Regions from separate parts of the Streptomyces sp. NPDC055966 genome, predicted to be linked through region 2. Evidence: predicted binding sites of a transcription regulator. Region 2 holds the regulator's gene; the other holds the start of a gene.
What was found. Region 2 encodes HspR, which represses chaperone genes until heat shock. Its sites were predicted from a motif close to TTGAGNNNNNNNNNCTCAA; they were not measured.

Region 1: lon (endopeptidase La) is a predicted target of HspR. The motif match lies at 2,055-2,073, and genes of this name have one in related genera.

What each region holds. Positions count from the first base shown of each region.
Region 1 is NZ_JBHJYK010000008.1:262,490-265,861, reverse strand. It holds gene lon (endopeptidase La) at 1-2,032, opposite strand, end outside; gene ACFC8N_RS19415 (rhomboid-like protein) at 2,166-2,996, opposite strand; gene ACFC8N_RS19410 (spermidine synthase) at 3,214-3,372, shown strand, end outside.
Region 2 is NZ_JBHJYK010000004.1:440,125-443,496, forward strand. It holds gene grpE (nucleotide exchange factor GrpE) at 1-64, shown strand, start outside; gene dnaJ (molecular chaperone DnaJ) at 101-1,276, shown strand; gene ACFC8N_RS11785 (heat shock protein transcriptional repressor HspR) at 1,282-1,731, shown strand; gene ACFC8N_RS11790 (substrate-binding domain-containing protein) at 1,972-3,078, shown strand; gene ACFC8N_RS11795 (LuxR C-terminal-related transcriptional regulator) at 3,299-3,372, shown strand, end outside.

The sequences.
Region 1 (3,372 bases), on a different contig from region 2:
CCAGTTCGGCACCGTGGCTGCGCAGGAAGCTGAGCGCGATCTGCGCCGACTCCTTCATCACGTCGCCCAGCTGACCGGTCAGGGTCAGCCCCGCCGCGCCCGTCTCCGGGTCGGCCAGCGACGCCTCCACGAAGAGGACGTCGCCGCCCGCTCCCGTGACCGCGAGGCCCGTCGCCACGCCCGGCACCGACGTACGGCGCTCGGCCGGGTCCTGGGCGGACTCGGGCACGTGGTGCGGACGCCCGAGCAGACCGCGCAGGTCCGCGTCCCGGACGGTGAACGGCAGCTCCCGCTCGCCGAGTTCGTGCTGCGCCGCGACCTTGCGGAGCAGGCGGGCGATCGAGCGCTCCAGGGTACGGACGCCCGCCTCGCGCGTGTACTCGCCGGCGAGCTTGCGCAGCGCGCCCTCGTCGATCGTGACCTCGTCCTCGCGCAGGCCGGCCCGCTCCAGCTGGCGCGGGAGCAGGTGGTCCCGGGCGATGACGACCTTCTCGTCCTCGGTGTAGCCGTCGAGCCGCACGATCTCCATCCGGTCGGCGAGCGCCTCCGGGATGGCCTCCAGGACGTTGGCGGTGGCCAGGAACACCACGTCGGACAGGTCGAGTTCGACCTCCAGGTAGTGGTCCCGGAAGGTGTGGTTCTGCGCCGGGTCCAGGACTTCGAGCAGGGCCGCGGCCGGGTCGCCGCGGAAGTCGAAGCCCACCTTGTCGATCTCGTCCAGCAGGACCACCGGGTTCATGGACCCGGCCTCCTTGACGGCGCGCACGATCCGGCCGGGCAGCGCGCCGACGTACGTACGCCGGTGGCCGCGGATCTCGGCCTCGTCGCGGACGCCGCCGAGCGCGACGCGGACGAACTTCCGCCCCATCGCGTGGGCGACACTCTCTCCCAGGCTGGTCTTTCCGACACCAGGCGGACCGACCAGGGCAAGCACAGCACCGCCACGTCGGCCGCCGATGACGCCGAGGCCGCGCTCGCCGCGCCGCTTGCGCACGGCCAGGTACTCGGTGATCCGCTCCTTCACGTCCTCCAGGCCCGCGTGCTCGGCGTCGAGGACCGCCTTGGCGCCCTGGATGTCGTAGGCGGAAGCACTGTCGTCAGTCCGCTCGTTCCAGGGCAGCTCCAGGACCGTGTCGAGCCAGGTGCGGATCCAGGAGCCCTCCGGGGACTGGTCGCTGGACCGCTCCAGCTTGTCGACCTCCTTGAGCGCGGCCTCGCGGACCTTCTCGGGCAGGTCGGCGGCCTCGACGCGGGCGCGGTAGTCGTCGGACTCCTCGGCCGTGTCCGTGCCGTCGCCGTTCAGCTCGCGCAGCTCCTTGCGGACGGCCTCCAGCTGGCGGCGCAGCAGGAACTCGCGCTGCTGCTTGTCGACGCCCTCCTGGACGTCCTTGGCGATGGTCTCGGCCACGTCCTGCTCGGCGAGGTGGTCGCGGAGCTGCTGCGCGGCGAGCCTGAGCCGGGCCACCGGGTCGGCGGTCTCCAGCAGTTCGACCTTCTGTTCGATGGCGAGGAACGGTGAGTATCCGGAGTTGTCGGCGAGCGCGGAGACGTCCTCGATCGCCTGGACGCGGTCGACGACCTGCCAGGCGCCGCGCTTCTTCAGCCAGTTGGTGGCCAGCGCCTTGTACTCCTTGACGAGGTCGGCGACCTGACCGGGCAGCGGCTCGGGCACGCTCTCCTCGATCCGGGCGCCCTCGACCCACAGGGCCGCGCCGGGCCCCGTGGTGCCCGCGCCGATCCGCACCCGGCCGCGGCCGCGGATCAGAGCCCCCGGGTCGCCGTCGGCCAGCCGGCCGACCTGCTCGACCGTACCGAGCACACCGGTCTTGGCGTACGTGCCGTCGATGCGTGGCACCAGCAGCACCTGGGGCTTCCCGGGCGCCGACCGGGCGGCGGCCTGTGCGGCCTCCACCGCGGCCCGCACCTCGGCGTCGCTCAGGTCCAGCGGAACCACCATGCCGGGCAGCACGACCTCGTCGTCGAGCGGCAGCACGGGCAGTACGAGCGTGAACGCCGTGGACTCAGCAGCCATGATCTCCCCTTCGGCAGTCAACTTGAGCTATGCCGACTCAACCTCTGGGCAGGGGCTGGTGTTCCCCCCACGTGTTCGCTGTGAGCGATCAGGAGGTGACGTAGAGATCCATGCAGGTGAAAGCAGTGAGAGGTCAGACCGCGCGGGCCCAGCGGCGCACGAGGGGCCAGCTCAGGACGCCTATCGTCAAAGCGATCAGGTGGCCCCAGTCCGTCATCGGGTCCACGAACTCGGCCAGGTCGTTCAGCAGCAGCCCGGCCACCACGGTGAGCAGGGGCCAGCGGAACCAGGGGCGGAGCAGACCGGCCAGGGAACCGATGCTGGCGGCCACGCCGAAGCTGATGCCGTAGTCGAGGCGGTGCAGGGACGTGGCCGGGAGATGGCCCGCCAGGACGGCGAGGCCCACCGGGACCTCGGTGGCGAGCGTGGCCAGGACGTGCCCGGCCAGGAAGACACAGGCCGCGCGCCCTCCGCCTATACGCCGCTCCAGCGCGGTGAGCACCAGCACGAAGGCCGCGCTGTACGGCGAGAGGATCCCGCCCGCGATCCACAGCGCGCTCGCCAGGAGCACCACCGCGGGCGACTGCACCAGATGGGCCACGTCGGTGCTGGAGCCCTGGTAGAGCGTGTTCATCAGGCCGGGGTCGGCCACGGCCGCGACGGCGGAGGTGACGGCGAGGAGGGCCGCGTAGCCGAAGGTGAAGGGCGTGGCGGCCGGGGTGGGCAGCAGCCGCCACAGCCGGGCGGCCGGGACCGGACGCGGTGCCCCGACGGGCACGGGAGCCGCCGGCGCGGGGCCGAGCGTGGCGGAGGGAGCCACCGGCTCGGGGCCGCGCTGGCGGGGCATGCCGTCCAGGAGGCCCTCGAACACGGGGGCCGGGACGACGGCGGCACCGTCGGACAGGGGCGTGCCCGCCGGGGGCGGGGACGCGGCCGCCGCAGGGCCCGTCGCGGTCCGTTCCACGATGAGGCACTCCTTCCGTCGCGCCCACCATTGAGGCTCGACCGGCCGCATGTCTATGACCGACGCCACGCGGAAGCCGATTCTCAGCAACCTCCTACATTCCGCTCGCGTCCGCACCCCGGCGTACGCCCCTCGGACGAGTACGTCGCACCGGGGCCGCGCCACCGTCATCCGCAATTCCCGTACCCGACAGGACACGTTCAAGCAGGATGGGGGCATGACTGCCGCGTACGACACTCCCGTGGTCCTCGACCGGCGTGACGGCCCGTACGGCGAGGTGGTGCTGCGCAGACACGGCGCGCTGCTCCAGATCATCGCCAACGGGTGTTTCCTGATGGACACCTCCGACGGCCGCTCGGAGCGGCTGCTGGTCGAC
Region 2 (3,372 bases):
GTCCGAGGCGAAGAAGGCCGGTGCCGGCGACGACAAGGAGAACGGTGGCCCGGAGGAGGGCTGACGTCATCACCGCAGACAGGAAGGAGGGACGTCGGGGATGAGCACCAAGGACTTCATCGAGAAGGACTTCTACAAGGTCCTCGGCGTCCCCAAGGACGCCACCGAGGCCGAGATCAAGAAGGCGTACCGGAAGCTCGCCCGCGAGTTCCACCCGGACGCCAACAAGGGCAACGCCAAGGCCGAGGAGCGCTTCAAGGAGATCTCCGAGGCGAACGACGTGCTCGGCGACCCGAAGAAGCGCAAGGAGTACGACGACGCGCGCGCCCTGTTCGGCAACGGCGGCTTCCGCCCCGGGCCGGGCGCCGGCGGCTCCTTCAACTTCGACCTGGGCGACCTCTTCGGAGGCGCGGGCAGCACCACCACCCAGGGCGGAGGCTTCGGCGGCGGGCTCGGTGACGTCTTCGGGGGCCTGTTCAACCGCGGCGGCACCGGTGCGACCCGCACTCAGCCGCGCCGCGGCCAGGACATCGACACCGAGGTGACGCTCAGCTTCACGGAGGCCATCGAGGGCGCCACGGTGCCGCTGCGGATGTCCTCCCAGGCGCCCTGCAAGGCCTGTTCGGGCACCGGCGACAAGAACGGCACACCGCGCGTGTGCCCGACCTGCGTCGGCACCGGCCAGGTCGCGCGGGGCTCGGGCGGCGGCTTCTCGCTCACCGACCCCTGCCCCGACTGCAAGGGCCGCGGTCTGATCGCCGAGCACCCCTGCGCGGATTGCAAGGGCAGCGGGCGGGCGAAGTCGTCCCGCACGATGCAGGTCCGCATCCCGGCGGGTGTCACCGACGGGCAGCGGATCCGGCTGCGCGGCAAGGGCGCGCCCGGCGAGCGGGGCGGACCGGCGGGCGACCTCTACGTGGTCGTGCACGTCGGCGAGCACCCGGTGTTCGGGCGCAGGGACGACAACCTCACGGTCACCGTGCCGGTCACGTTCGCCGAGGCCGCCCTCGGCGGCGAGGTCCGGGTGCCGACCCTCGGCGGCCCGGCCGTCACCCTGAAACTGCCGCCCGGCACGCCCAACGGCCGGACGATGCGCGCCCGCGGCAAGGGCGCGGTCCGCAAGGACGGCACCCGCGGCGATCTGCTGGTCACCGTCGAGGTGCGTGTCCCGAAGGACGTGTCGGGGAAGGCTCGTGATGCGCTGGAGGCGTATCGCGAGGCGACCGCGGGCGAGGATCCGCGGGCGGAGCTGTTCGAGGCGGCGAAGGGAGACTGAGAGAGATGGACGGCCGTCGACGTAACCCGTATGAACTGACCGAGGAGACCCCGGTCTACGTCATCTCGGTGGCGGCCCAGCTCTCCGGACTCCACCCGCAGACGCTGCGCCAGTACGACCGGCTCGGCCTGGTCTCCCCGGACCGCACCGCGGGCCGGGGCCGCCGCTACTCGGCCCGCGACATCGAACTGCTCCGCCAGGTGCAGGCGTTGTCGCAGGACGAGGGCATCAACCTGGCCGGAATCAAGCGCATCATCGAACTGGAGAACCAGGTCGTCGCGCTCCAGTCCCGCGTCGCGGAGCTGGAGGCGGCCCTGGACGGCGCGGCGGCCGCGATGCAGCAGCGCGAGGCCGCCGTCCACGCCTCCTACCGCCGCGACCTGGTGCCGTACCAGGAGGTGCAGCAGACCAGCGCGCTGGTGGTGTGGCGGCCGAAGCGGCAGCGCAACGACTGACGCGTCCGCACGCAGACATCTCCGAAAGGGGCCCGGATTCCGGGCCCCTTTCTTTGCCCTCTCATGAACTCCCCTTGGATGGAGGGTCCGTAAAGGGCGTTTGAAGGTGATTCCGCTGCTCCTTCACAGGTGCAGCGGAGCGTGGTGTTGCGCACTCGTTAAGTAGTTCTTCTTGACGCCGGGTATGCCCTCCGCGTTGTCTTTTCAGACACCTCAAACGCACCTGAAGTGAGCCCTCGCATGCGCCGTATCGCCATAACCGTGGCCGCGTCCACGATGACCCTCTCGCTTGCCGGCTGCGGCATGCTGAACGCGACGGGGGGCGGGGCGAGCGCGAGCCCGAGCAAGGGCAACGACCTGACCGTGGGCCTGCTGCTGCCGGAGACGACGAACACCCGCTACGACAAGTTCGACTACCCCATCATCAAGTCCCAGGTCGCCGAGCTCACCAACAAGCGGGGCAAGGTCGAGTACGCCAACGCCGGCGCGGACGCGTCCAGACAGGCCCAGCAGCTCCAGACGATGATCGACGACAAGGTCGACGTCGTCCTGCTCGACGCGGTCGACGCGCACGCGATCGCTCCCGAGGTGCAGAAGGCCAAGGACGCGGGCATCCCGGTCATCGCCTACGACCGGCTCGCCGAGGGCCCGATCGAGGCGTACGTCTCCTTCGACAACGAACTGGTCGGCGAGGTGCAGGGCCGCAGCCTGCTGGAGGCGCTGGGCTCGCACGCCGACACCTCCGACAAGATCGTCATGGTGAACGGCTCGCCCACCGACCCGAACGCCAAGCAGTTCAAGCAGGGCGCGCTCTCCGAGCTCAACGGCAAGGTGACGATCGCCGCGTCGTACGACACCACCGACTGGAAGCCGGAGAACGCCGAGGCCAACATGGCCAAGGCGATCGGCCAGATCGGCAAGAACAACATCGCCGCGGTCTACTCCGCCAACGACGACATGGCCGGCGGCGTCATCAAGGCCCTGGAGGCGGCCGGCGTCACCTCCCTGCCGCCGATCACCGGCCAGGACGCCTCGCTGGAGGGCGTCCAGCGGGTCGTGGCCGGCGAGCAGTACATGAGCGTCTACAAGTCCTACCCGGACGAGGCCCAGGCCGCGGCCCAGATGGCCGTCGCCAAGGTCCAGGGCAAGGACATCCAGTTCGACGCCCTCACCCAGGACAAGGCCGACAGTCCCACCACCAAGAACATCCCGGCCAAGCTGATCCAGCCGATCGCGCTGACCAAGAGCAACATCAAGTCCACGGTCATCTCGGACGGCATCTACACCGTGGGCGACATCTGCACGGTGAAGTTCAAGGCGGCGTGCACGGCGATCGGTCTGAAGTAGCGGGCACCGCGCCGGCGTTCACCTTCAGCCCGTTCGCCTTCCGCCCGTTCATCGTCCGCCCGTTCGTCTTCCTGCGCAGGCGAGAGCCGGAGCCCGGTCGATATCCGGGCATAACGTCCGTTTATGGCAGCCCTGTCGGAGAGAGCCGTGTTGCGGACCCGGTCGGCGCCGCGCATAGTTGCGCTGCGGAAGTGGCAGCACACCGGGGGTGAAATGGGCGATGGCCGGGCGCGGGGCGGAGGAGCATCCACACGGCGCCGACCGACTGTGCGCGGCCGGCGACCGGTTGTATTC